3 regions of the Actinomadura keratinilytica genome follow, and region 2 is predicted to be linked to each of the others. Evidence: predicted binding sites of a transcription regulator. Region 2 holds the regulator's gene; each other region holds the start of a gene.
The links. Region 2 encodes LexA, which represses DNA repair genes until DNA is damaged. Its sites were predicted from a motif close to TCGAACANNTGTTCGA; they were not measured.
Positions count from the first base shown of each region.

Region 1: the regulator LexA is predicted to act here: its motif matches at 1,584-1,599, upstream of ABD879_RS27370 (intein-containing Rv2578c family radical SAM protein).
Region 3: the regulator LexA is predicted to act here: its motif matches at 2,034-2,049, upstream of ABD879_RS23195 (SAV_6107 family HEPN domain-containing protein).

Region 1 is NZ_BAABDO010000124.1:11,404-15,685, reverse strand. Features, by position in the region: gene ABD879_RS27375 (glycoside hydrolase family 10-like protein) at 1-1,366, opposite strand, end outside; gene ABD879_RS27370 (intein-containing Rv2578c family radical SAM protein) at 1,636-3,720, shown strand; gene ABD879_RS27365 (SulP family inorganic anion transporter) at 3,848-4,282, opposite strand, start outside.
Region 2 is NZ_BAABDO010000044.1:36,721-41,002, forward strand. Features, by position in the region: gene ABD879_RS16125 (LysM peptidoglycan-binding domain-containing protein) at 1,015-1,428, opposite strand; gene lexA (transcriptional repressor LexA) at 1,614-2,315, shown strand; gene ABD879_RS16135 (YciI family protein) at 2,625-2,966, opposite strand; gene leuS (leucine--tRNA ligase) at 2,963-4,282, opposite strand, start outside.
Region 3 is NZ_BAABDO010000085.1:12,839-17,120, forward strand. Features, by position in the region: gene ABD879_RS23175 (hypothetical protein) at 1-219, opposite strand, end outside; gene ABD879_RS23180 (arsenate reductase family protein) at 268-627, opposite strand; gene ABD879_RS23185 (YbaK/EbsC family protein) at 624-1,112, opposite strand; gene ABD879_RS23190 (L,D-transpeptidase family protein) at 1,178-1,927, shown strand; gene ABD879_RS23195 (SAV_6107 family HEPN domain-containing protein) at 2,280-2,795, shown strand; gene ABD879_RS23200 (MFS transporter) at 3,612-4,282, shown strand, end outside.

The DNA of each region.
Region 1 (4,282 bases), on a different contig from region 2:
TGTGGGCGGGTGCGGGCCCGTCCCCGGCCTTGCTCTTGTCGGCGGCCGCGGGCGCCACGGGCGGCAGCGCGGGGGTGGTGTAGTGGTCGTTGCGCAGCCGGGCGGCGAACCCGTGCCGGTTCTCCACCAGGTCCGAGGCGCTGAAGTACACGTCGCCGCGCACCTGCGGGTAGCGGGCGTTGAGTTTCAGGTGCCGCGACAGCTCGTCGGGCTTGCGCCAGGCGGCGTCCTTTCCGACGCGGTAGGCGGCCTGCCCGATCGTCAGCTGCACCTTGGTGCCCTGCACCTGGCGGGCCCACCACTCCACCAGCTTGGCGTAGTCGGCGCGCGGGTCGCCGATGGTCCAGTACAGCTGGGGTGTGACGTAGTCGATCCACCCCTCGCGGATCCATTTGCGGGTGTCGGCGTGGATGTCGTCGTAGCTCTGCAGGGCGCGCGTGGGCGACCCGGCGGGGTCGCTGGTGTCGTTGCGCCACACCCCGAAGGGGCTGATGCCGAAACGCACCCACGGCTTGGCCTGGTGGACGCGTTCGGACACGGTCTTGACGAGGGTGTCGACGTTCTGGCGGCGCCAGGCGTCCTTGCCCATGCCCTTGCCGTAGGTCTTGTAGGTGGCCTGGTCGGGGAACTCCCCCGCGCCGGCCTCGGGGTAGGGGTAGAAGTAGTCGTCGAAGTGGACCGCGTCGATGTCGTACTTGCGGACCACGTCCATGACGGCCTTGACCACCAGGTCCCGCACTTCGGGCAGGCCCGGGTCGTACCACAGGCCCTTGCCGTACTTGCGCACCCAGTCGGGGTGGCGGCGGGCGGGGCTGTCGGGGGCGAGTTTGTTCACATCGCCCTGGCGGCTGACCCGGTAGGGGTTGAACCAGGCGTGGAACTCCAGGCCGCGGGCGTGCGCCTCGTCCAGCATGAACTTCAGCACGTCGTAGCCGGGGTCCTTGCCGGGCGTGCCGGTGATCCACTGCGACCACGGCTCGTAGGGGGAGTCGTAGAAGGCGTCGGAGTTGGGGCGGATCTGCACGAACACCGCGTTGAGGTTCATCGCGCGGGCGTGGTCGAGCAGCTTGCGGAAGTCGGCTTTCTGCTGGTCGGCGGCGCGGTGGCCGTCCTTGGGCCAGTCGATGTTGCCGACGGTGGCGATCCACATGCCGCGCAGTCGGCGGCCCTTGGTCCCGTCGGGTCTCGGCGCGTCGGGGCATTCGGCGGCCGCGACGCCGGGCGCCCTGTCGCCCGCCTTGCGTTCGTCGGCGCCGCCCAGTGCCGGCACGCACCCGGCGGACGCGGTCAGCGTTCCCGTGGCCAGTGCGCCCGCGGCCAGCGCCCGCGCGATGGCACCCGGCGTCCCCTTGTTCGTCCAGACCATGACGAGCCATTGTTACGCACGCGTTGCCGTGCTCGGCGCCAAACGGCGATGCGCGTGTGATGCCTGGACGTCCCGATGGGCCGCGTTCGTCTCTTTTGTTTCGCCCGGTCGCGCGCTTGTGCCGCCGCCCGCGCGGTGCGGGTGTCACCGGCGGGCGTCGTCGGCGTTTGCGGTCCGGTGGTCGCGGTCGGCGGACGGTCACGCAAAGTTGCAAAATTCGAACGTCCGTTCTATCGTCCGGATGTTCGATGGAACGGGGGTGCGTGCCGATGCGCTGGGACAACCTGCGGCTCGACGACGGTGCCGGGCCCGGCCCGGCGGCGCCGCTGATCGAACGCCGCGCGATCGCCCGCACGTTCGACACGCCCGGTTTCCGCGGCATGACCTTCTACGAGGTGCAGGCCCGTTCGATCATCAACCGCGTCCCGGCCGCCTCCCGCATGCCGTTCCGCTGGACCGTCAACCCCTACCGCGGCTGCTCGCACGCGTGCGTCTACTGCTGCTCCGGTGACACCCCGATCCTGATGGCCGACGGCCGCACCAAGCCTCTGCGGGAGGTGCGCGTCGGCGACCGCGTCTACGGCACGCGCCGCGAGGGGCGCCACCGCCGCTTGGTGGTGACGCAGGTCCTCGACCACTGGCAGACGGTCAAGCCCGCGCACCGGGTCGCGCTGCGGGACGGCACCCGGCTGGTCACCAGCGGCGACCACCGGTTCCTGACCGGCCGCGGCTGGAGGCACGTCACCGGCGGCGGGCCCGGGGAGCGGCGGCGTCCGCACCTGGCGCCGGGCGACGTGCTGGTCGGCACCGGGCGTTTCGCCGCGCCGCCGAAGGTCGACGACGACTACCGCCGCGGGTACCTGTACGCGGTGCTGCACGCTTACGGACACGGGCAGGGTCGCGGGCAGGGGCAGGGTCGCGGGCAGGCCGGCCCGCACCAGGTCGTCGGGCTGCCCGCCGGTGATGCCGAAGTGCTCGCCAGGGTGCGCCGCTACCTGGAGCATTTCGGCGTCCACTGCGAGGCTCTGCGCGGGCCGGCGGAGCGCGGTGGTGAGGGGGCCGGTGTCGGCGGCGCCGTGGCGGTGGCCGCCGCCGAGCGGCCGGCCCGGTGTCCGCGCCGGCCGTCGCGGGCGTGGCAGACGGGTCTGCTCGCCGGGCTGTTCGACACCGGCGCCGGCGGCGACCACGCGGTGTCGCGGATCGCGGTCGCCGACGCGGAGATGTTCGGCATGCTGCGCCGCGCGCTGGCCGAGCTGGGGTTCGCCCACACACTCGATCCCACCACCGACTGCACCGACGCCGGTGCCGGGGCGGCGCCGCGCGGTGTCCGCCTCACCGGCGGGCTGCGGGAGCGGCTGCGGTTCCTGCACGCGGTCGGCCCGGCGGCCGCGTCCAGGTGGCCGCTGGAGGGCGCGGCGGTGGCGGGCGAGGCGTCGCTGGAGGTGGTGTCGGTCGAGCCGCTGGGCCTGCAGGCGCCGTTGTACGACATCACCACCGGCACCGGGGACTTCATCGCCGACGGGGTGGTGTCGCACAACTGCTTCGCGCGCCGCTCGCACCAGTACCTGGACCTGGACGCGGGCGCCGACTTCGACTCCAAGATCGTGGTGAAGGTGAACGCGGGCGAGCTGGTGCGCCGGGAGCTGGCCTCGCCGCGCTGGCGCGGCGAGCACATCGCGTTGGGCGCCAACGTCGACTGCTACCAGCGCGCCGAGGGCCGCTACCGGCTGATGCCGCCGATCCTGGAGGCGCTGCGGGACGCCGCCAACCCGTTCTCCATCCTGACCAAGGGGTCGCTGATCCTGCGGGATGTGCCGTTGCTGGTGGAGGCGGCCCGGCGCACCGAGGTCGGCGCGGCGGTGTCGGTGGGGTCGGTGGACCGGGAGCTGTGGCGGCTGGTGGAGCCGGGCACGCCCGCGCCGGACAAGCGGTTGGAGGTGTGCGCGGCGCTCAACGACGCGGGTGTGCGCTGCGGGGTGGTGATGGGGCCGGTGCTGCCCTATGTGAGCGACTCCCCCGCGCAGCTGGAGGAGACGGTCCGGCGGATCGCCGAGGCGGGCGCCACGTCGGTGACGGCGATCACGCTGCATCTGCGGCCGGGGGCGCGCGAGTGGTACATGGCGTGGCTGCGGGAGCACCGTCCCGACCTGGTGGTGCCGTATGCGCGGCTGTATCGGGGCGGCGCGTACGCGCCGCGCGAGTTCCAGGAGCGGATCTCGCAGCGGGTGCGGGAGCTGGCGGCCAAGTACGGCATCGACCGCCGCTCTGCCGGGCACCGCGGCCAGGCCCCGCCCGGGCCCCGGCCCTCCGGCGGGCCGTCGTCCGGCGGGCCGCAGCAGCTGTCGCTGCTGTGACCCTGACGAATGTGACCCTGACGAATGTGACCCTGGCGATGTGACCTTGGCGAAGGGGCCGCAGCCCCCGGCGGGCATGCCTTGCGGGCAGACCGCTTGCGGGGGCTGCGGCCGGGTGCGGTGGGGGTCATCGGTCGGGGCAGGCGCCGAGCAGTTCCACGCCGCCGCGGGAACCGGACGCGGTGTCAGCGGTGTCGCGGCCGGTCTCCGCCCAGTTCACCAGGGCGGTGCGGCAGGCGTGGTCCAGGTGCCGCAGGCCCGACAGGTGCAATTCGATCCGCCGGTCGCGCGGCAGGCCCTCGAGGGTGTCGAGCAGTTTCGGCAGCCGCAGGAAGGTCGCGTTGCCGCTGAGGCGGACGCGGATGGGGCCGGTGCCGGTGTCGTCGACGTCCAGGTGCACCTGGGAGGTCTCCCAGGCGGTCTTGAGCACGGCCAGCAGCAGTCCCAGCAGCACGCCCTCGAACAGGTTGAGGGCGACCACGGCGGTGGCGGTGCAGATCAGGATGACCGCTTCGCCGCGGTGCTCGCGCCACAGCCTCGGTATCTGCGGCAGCGGGATGAG
Region 2 (4,282 bases):
GTCGGAATCGTGGCGGCGATGCCACGGCGACGCTCACCTCACTTCGAAACACGCCTTGATACCCGTACCGGTCCCCCAACCTCAGCCAAGCCAGCCCGCCACCCTGAAGGCGTCTCCCCAGGCCCCGCACCCCCGCTACCAGACCTCCTGCCCCGCCCCGGCAACCCTCATGGTCGAAACCACCCGCACCACGCCACCCCGGGCCCTTCGACCGCCCCGGTCACCAAAGCGGCGCTGCCGCTATGGAACAGGCCGAAACAACCCGGCAGATATCACCCGAACACCCGCAGGTACGCGCACCGCCACCCAAGCCTCGACCAAGCCAGCCCGCCGGCCCCGAAGGCGTCTCCCCGGGCCCTGCATCCCGCGCCCAGACCTCCCCCGTCACGGTCGGAATCGCCCGAACCACGCCATCCCAGCCCGTCGATTCCCCCAGCCACCAAAGCGGCAATGCGGCTATAGGCGAGACGGAGGCAACCGGCGGACATCACCCGGACACCCGCAGGTACGCGCATCGCCGCTCAAGGCTCGGCCGAGCCAGTCCGCCCCCTGAAGGCGTCTCCCCAGGCCCACATCTCAGCAACCAGGACTCTCGCGCCTTCACCCGGCGACCGCCATCGCCCGCATCCCGCCGTCCGGCCCTTCGACTGCCCCGGTCACCGAAGCAGCGCTGAAGCTGTCTTGCAGGTGCACTCGTCGGCGCATGTTCTGGTGCCTTGGCAAGCGGCCGGTCTTGGGCTCTGCGGTGCGTGACGGAGCCGAAACGCCCGGATGGGCGTTGTTCGCGTACCTGTTATGTGCCGGTGCTCTAGCCGCCGGGCGGGCTGGCGGATCCCCGCCGGACTCGGACTTTCCGCCGTCAGGGTGTCCCGCTCCCGGTCGGCGGCTCGGTCCCCGGGGCGCCGGGGGCCGAGCCTTCGGTCATCGCCGCGTCGGCAGGGCAGGTGCCGCCTCCGGCTCGGCGAGCGTGGGCTTGGAGGCCGCTGCGGAAGCGCGACGGCGTGAAGCCGGGGGTCAGTCGTGGGCGGGGAGGCGCAGGCGCTGGCCCGGGCGGACGATCGTGGTGGACAGGTTGTTGAGGTCCATGATGCGGCGGACCAGCAGCTGGGTGTCGTCGCGGGGGCGCTCGCGCCGGGCGATCGTCCACAGTGAGTCGCCGTGGCCGACGACGACCGTCTTGCCCGGGCGGACGCTCGGGTCGGAGGCGTCGGGGCCGCCGGCGCCGGCGCGGGCCGTCGCGGTCAGCCACAGCACGACCAGGAGCGGCACCGCCAGCAGGCCGATCATCACGATGCGGCCGCGTCTGGTCAGCCGCAACTCGTCCCACGCGCCCTCCGCCGGAGCCCCCAGGGGCGGCGCGGGGCGGACATGCGTGGTGAGGGCCGGAGCTTCGGCCGTTATGCAGTGTGGGTGGAGCGAACCCGCCATCTCGGTCCCCTTCGTGACCGACAGCCGATCTTCGAATGAATATTCGATCGAACGTCTGTACGATGTTGTACCGCAGCCCCCCGAGAAACGCGAGTACATTCTTCGAACAATTGTTTGATCATTGCAGCCGGACGCGATAACGTTCGGCGAGGAGTGACAGAGCGAGCGTCGGGAGGCGACGAACAATGACCAAGGTCCGGGAGCTGCCCGACGGCCCCATGGACGAGGCGGGTCTGACCCAGCGGCAGCGCATGGTGCTGGAGGTGATCCGCGACTCGGTGCAGCGCCGCGGCTACCCGCCGTCGATGCGCGAGATCGGCGAGGCCGTCGGCCTGACCAGCACCTCCAGCGTGTCGCACCAGCTGCGCGCGCTGCAGCGCAAGGGATACCTGCGCCGCGACCCCAACCGGCCGCGCGCCGTCGAGGTGCGGGTCCCGGGCGCCACGCCGGTGCGCACCGACACCGACACCCCCGACGCGCCCGGTGCCGGGCAGGACACCGCGCCGCGCCCCGCCCCCGCCTACGTGCCGCTGGTGGGACGGATCGCCGCCGGCGGTCCGATCCTGGCCGAGGAGGCCGTGGAGGACGTGTTCACCCTGCCCAAGCAGCTGGTCGGCGAGGGCACCCACTTCCTGCTGAAGGTCACCGGCGACTCGATGATCGACGCGGCGATCGCCGACGGCGACTGGGTGGTGGTGCGCCAGCAGCCGGTGGCCGAGCAGGGCGACATCGTCGCCGCGATGATCGACGGCGAGGCCACCGTCAAGACCTTCAAGCGCCGCGACGGCCACATCTGGCTGGTCCCCCAGAACCCGGCCTACGAGCCGATCCCCGGCGACGAGGCGTCGATCCTGGGCCGCGTCGTCGCCGTGCTGCGCAAGATGTGACGTCCCGGCCCGGCGCGGCCAGGTCACTCCCGCGCGCCCGTCACCGGCCCCCAGGGCGGTGGCGGGCGTTCGCGTGCGCCCCGCATTCGACGCGGGGGGCGTCACCTCGACAACCGCGTGCGGACGCACTCGTCTCCACCCATTCCAGTTCCAGCTCGTCCACGACCGCCGCTCGGCGCCCGCGCCCAGGCGCGCCCGCCAGGCCACGCCGAGATACGGCCGCGGCGGTGGATCTCCGCTCGCGGCCGTCAGGCTCGGATTCGGGCCCGCCGGTGCCTGGACCGCGGGCTGCGCGGCCGATGCGCCGCGTCAGCCGGGCGGTTCTCCCGGGGCGCGGACGCGGGACGGGCCGACGCCGACCAGTCCCGCCAGAGCCGGATGGATCCGGCCCACATCGACTGTAATGATGTCGTATTCGGCCACGCCCGCGCAGACGAACGGGTCATTCTCGGCGATCTTTTCGATCTCGGCGCGGTCGGTCCCGCGCGCGATGATCGCGCCGCCCTGCTCGGACGGCACCGTCTGCCCCGAGGCCAGGAACGTGCCCGCCCGGTGGTGGCGGTCCAGGTACGCCGCGTGGGCGGGCACGTGCGGAGCGGCCTCCTCCTCGGCTCCGCGGTAGCGCAGCCGCAGGATGTGCAGGGTGCTCACTTGGCCGGGACGATGTTCACGATCTTGGGCGGGCGGACGATGACGCGCTGGACCCGCGCGCCGGCCAGCGCCTCGTTGACCTTGGCGGAGGCCAGCGCCAGCCGCTCCAGCTCGTCCTCGGCGATGTCGGGCGGCACCTCCAGGCGGTCGCGGACCTTGCCCGCGACCTGCACCACGCAGGTCACCGACTCGCGCACCAGCAGGGACGGGTCGGCCTGCGGCCAGCCCGCGGTCGCCACCGACGGCTCGCGGCCCAGCCGCTCCCACGCCTCCTCGGCGGTGTAGGGGGCGAACAGCGACAGCAGCACCGCGATCGTCTCGGCGGCCTCCCGCACGGCCGGGTCGGCGGGGCCGGGGCCCTCGTCGATGGCGCGGCGGGTGGCGCTGACCAGCGTCATCAGCCGGGCGATCGCCACGTTGTAGCGGTGCTGCTCGATCAGCGTGGTGGCCTCGTCGATGGTGCGGTGGGTGACGCGCCGCAGGTCCACCGAGCCGCCCGCAGGGTCGGTACCGGGGGCGGAGGCCACCTCGGTGGCGATGCGGTGCACGCGCGCCAGGAACTTGACCATGCCGGGCTGGGACACGTCGGCCCAGTCGATGTCGTCCTCGGGCGGCCCGGAGAACAGCATCGCCAGGCGCACCACGTCGACGCCCCACTGCTCGATCTGCTCGCCCAGGTCGACCATGTTGCCCAGCGACTTGGACATCGCCTTGCCGTTGAGGATCACCTGGCCCTGGTTGACCAGCCGGGTGAACGGCTCGGTGAAGTCGACCATGCCCAGGTCGTACAGCACCTTGGTGAAGAACCGGCTGTACAGCAGGTGCAGGATGGCGTGCTCGACGCCGCCGGTGTACTGGTCGACCGGCATCCACTTGCGGACCTTCTCGACGTCGAACGGCCCGTCCTCGTAGTCCGGCGAGCAGTACCGGAAGTAGTACCAGGACGAGTCGACGAAGGTGTCCATGGTGTCGCTGTCGCGCTTGGCCGCGCCGCCGCACCTGGGGCAGTCCACGTTGACCCAGTTCTCGGCGGCGGCCAGCGGCGAGGTGCCCTTGGGCCGCAGGTCGGCGCCGCGCAGGTCGTCGGGCAGCCGCACCGGCAGCTGGTCGTCCGGCACCGGGACCTCGCCGCAGGACGGGCAGTGCACGATCGGGATCGGGCAGCCCCAGAACCGCTGCCGGGACACCAGCCAGTCGCGCAGCCGGAAGTTGACCGCGGCCTTGCCCAGGCCCTTCTCCTCCAGGATCTCGATGATCCGCTTGATCGCGTCGGCCTTGTTCAGCCCGTCGATGGGGCCGGAGTTGACGATGCGGCC
Region 3 (4,282 bases), on a different contig from region 2:
CAGCATGCCGAGCTGGTCGGCCGTCCACTGCGCCACCTGGTCGGCCTGCCGGTACCCGGCGGCCGACACCCCCGGCGGGGGGCGGTGGCTGTTGAGCCAGCCCCGGATCGCCGTGGCCGCCTCCTGCATCTGCCTGAGCAGCTGGTTGAGCGCGGGCGGATCGATGCCGCGGAAGTCGGGGTTTCGCGCGGCCGGCCCGGTGCGCATCTGCGCGGTCATCCGCCCTCCCGAACGTCGTTGGTCCGGTTCCCCAGAATCACATCGGCATCACTCGCTGTCGAGTACCCGCCGCACCGAGTCGGGGTCGCGGGCCACGACCGCGCGGCCGTCGCCGGTCAGCACGATGGGCCGCTGGATCAGCACCGGGTTGGCGACCATCACCTCGATCCAGCGCGCGCGGTCGCGCTCCATGTTCTTCAAATCCAGCTCCTTGGCGACGGGCTCGTTCAGCCGCGCCACCTCCCACGGCTCGGCGCCGATGCGGGTGAGCACCGCGTCGAGCTCCTCGGCCGTCGGCGGATCGTCCAGGTAGCGGCGCTCGGTGTAGGCGATGCCCGCCTCGTCCAGCGCGGCCTTGGCGGCCCTGCTCTTGGAGCAGCGCGGGTTGTGCCAGATCTCGGTCGTCATTCGTCCGCTCCCTGTTCGTCCACTCCGACGTCGGCGGGGTCGCCCCCGGTGATGCGCACCAGTTCACCGTAGGAGGTCGGGAAGACGGTGTGCGGATGCCCGCCCGCCGCCCAGACCACCTCGTGCCTGTCCAGCCAGACATCCACGAGCGTACGGATCGGGGCCGGGTGCCCCAGCGGAGCGACACCCCCGATCGGCTGCCCCGTCGCCTGCCGGACGAACTCCGGCGTGGCCCGCCTGACCTTGCGCGCCCCCACCAGTGCGGCCACCTTGCCGGTGTCGACGCGGTGGGCGCCGCTGGTCAGCACCAGCAGCGGGGCGCCGTCGGCGTCGAAGACGAGGCTGTTGGCGATCGCGCCCACCTCGCAGCCCAGCTGGTCGGCCGCGGCCTGGGCGGTGGGGGCGGGCTCGGGCAGCTCGATGACCTCGCCGGTCGCGCCCCGCTCCCGCAGGGCTTTAGCCACCCTTTCGGCGTTTGCATGCATGAGAGCACTTTAGAGTGTCGAAAACTGTACCAAGGGTGCATTTGCCCAGGAAGGGAGGTACGAGGATGCGTGCACGGATAGCGGTCGTACTGGCCGGTGCGGTGGCCGTGACCGGCTTCACGGCCCCGGCGGCGACGGCCGCCCAGGACGCCGCCGCCTCCACCGTCGAGCGGGCGGCGGCCCCCGCCCAGCGCCCGACGCTGAAGCTCGGGTCCAAGGGCGCCGCCGTACGGCAGCTGCAGAACCGCCTCAAGCAGCTCCACTACGACCCGGGGACCGCCGACGGCCGCTTCGGGACGTCCACCCAGATGGCGGTGTGGGCCTTCCAGAAGGTCAACCGCCTCGCGGTCAACGGCACCGTCGACGCCGCCGTGTGGAAGGCGCTGGACGCTCCCCGGCAGCCCCAGCCGCTGACCCGGCGGCGCGAGTCCGACCGGGTCGACGTCGACCTGACGCACCAGTACCTCGTCGTCTACAAGGGCGGCAAGCTGCGGCTGATCTCGCACGTCTCGTCGGGGTCCGGCAAGCGCTACTGCACCACCGACCCCAAGACCAAGAAGGAGCGCTGCCGCCGCGCCGTCACGCCCACCGGCGACTACCGCACGCTGCGCCGCATCGACGGCTGGCGCCACGCGCCGCTGGGCCGGCTCTACAACCCGATCTACTTCAACGGCGGCATCGCCTTCCACGGCGCGCCGAGCGTGCCCGACTTCCCGGCCTCGCACGGCTGCGTCCGGCTGCCCATGCACATCGCCGAGTACTTCCCGAAGATCGTCGATCTCGGGGTGGCCGTCCACGTGCGCCGCCCGGCCTAGCCGCGGACTGTCGGACCCGTCTGCTCCACTGGTGGTGACCAGGGCGATCGCCGCCGTGTTCGAACACGTTGACGAATCGTCATGGGGACGGTTTACTGTGACTGCGTCGAACTTATGTTCGACGTGGTACGGGTTGCGCGACCGTGCCAGGGCTACGGGGCGCGGTCCCCTGCGCGCCGGTCTCGCGGCCGGCCGCGCCGGGGCCCGCGGTGTTCACCGGGGGAGGCCCCCGGAGCCCCCGCCCGTCCCCGCCGGTTGAGCGCGCGAGCCGGCGGGACGGACGGCCGGGCGGAGCGAGGGGAAGCGCTCCGCCCGGCCGGCCAGGCCGGCCCGAGCCGGAAGGAGACAGGCCATGTCCGTCACGAAGACCGCGCGGGGCGTCCACTCCGCCGTGCACTCTTCCGCCCAGTTCGGCGACCTGCCCCGCCCACGTCCACGCCCGGTTCCCGCCGCGCGCCCCGCCCACACGGCCGCCGGGCAGCTGCAGGCCGCCCGCATGGGCCTGGCCGAAGCGGCCGAGGCCACCTCGCCCGCCGTGCGCTACGTGTGCGCCCACCTGGCCGCCCTGCGCGCCGCCGCCGCGGTGCTGGCCGCCAAGGAGCCCGTCGAGACCCACCGCCGCGGCCGCCCGCGCAGCGTGTGGGTGCTGCTCCCCGAGGCCGAGCCCGCCCTGCGCGAGTGGGCCGCCTTCTTCGCCGCCGGCGCCGACAAGCGCGCCGCCGCCGAAGCGGGCCTGCCCCGCGCGGTGACCGCGCGCGAGGCCGACGAGCTGCTGCACGACGCCGAGGTGTTCGTCTCCCTGGTGGAGGAGACCCTGGGCGTCCCCAGCCAGCCCACCCTGCCCGTCCGCGACTCCCGCGCCAGTTGACCCGCCCCGCGCAAGCAAACCCCGCCCACTCCGGAAAACGCCCGGGCCGGGGCGGGCCCTAACACCGTCCACCGCCCACGGCGGCCTTCACCGCGCCCCCGCCTCTCCGGCGCCGGCCGAAGAGGCCCGACCTCCACCGAGACCGCTCATCCCGCTGCGCCCGGCTCCGCCGCGGGCACGGAGCCTCCACCGGGCGCCGCCGGCAACCCCCTCAAGGCGGCCATCCTCCCCCTGGTCTGGCCGCCCCACCCGCCGGGGCCGCCGTTCCCCTCCCTCAAGCCGACGGCGGCCCCGGCCCCTCCCCGAACACCCGGCGCACCCCGCCGACCCAACGGCCCCACCCGGACGCGCCTGCGTCCCGGCCGACGGTCAGCCCCTCCGGCACGGCGGCACGCAGCCCGATGGCGACCGGCAGCGCGACTTCGCCCTGCAGGGGACGCGCCCGGTGTCCGGCCTTCCCTTGAAGACTTCGGGCGGTCGGCGCAGGCGGGCCGGGCGGCGTGCGACGGTGGCGGCGCGCAGGGGGCGTTCGGCGCGGGTGAGCCCGGTGGCGGCGAGGCCGGGGGAGGGGCGGCTAACGCAGGAAAGCCGCTGTGTCGGCCGGGCGGACATGGCGGGTGGCGGCAGTCGGTCGATCGGGACGCTGTCAGGAGTGCGGCAGGGGGCTGCGGGGGTGAATCGTCGGCGGGGTGTGGTGGTTTGAGGGTTGAGCTTGTGGTTTGTCTGGCATGAGATTGTTGGGGGGTTTGAGAGGGAGGGGTATTGGCGGGGCGGGGTGGGCGCGGGCTGGTGCCGTTACTGGCCTTTCTCGGGGTGATGGCGTACTCGCTGTCGATGGCGGTGGTGTCGCCCGCGCTGCCGCTCATCCAGGAGGGGCTGGGCACCTCCGCGGCGGGGGCGGCGTGGGCGCTCACGGCGATGACCCTGTCGGCGGCCGTCGCCACGCCGCTGGCGGGCGGGCTCGGCGACCTGTTCGGGCCGCGGCGGGTGCTGCTCGGCGTGCTGGCGGTGGCGACGGCGGGCATGGTGGTGGCGGCCTCGGCGGCGTCGCTGCCCGTGATGCTGGTCGGGCGGGCGCTGGCCGGAGTCGGCGGGGGCGTGTTCCCGCTGGCGTACACGATCATCCGGGAGACGGTGCCGCCCGCGCGGACCTCCGCGGCCGTCGGGCTGATGTCGTCCATGCTGGGGGTCGGCGGCGCGGTGTCGTGGTGCGTGGCCGGGCCGGTCATCGACCATCTGGGCTGGCGCTGGCTGCTGTGGCTGCCGGTGTGCGGGCTGGTGCCGGGCTGGTTCGCCGCGTGGTGGATCGTTCCCGAGGGGCGGCGGCGCCCCGCGGGGCGGATCGACTGGTGGGGCGCGGTGCTGCTGGCGGCCTGGCTGGCGGCGGGGCTGGCCGCGCCGACCCTGGGCGCGCACCTGCTCGCCGTCGCGGCGGTGCTGGCGGGCGTGTGGCTGGCGGTGGAGGCGCGGGCGGACGAGCCGCTGGT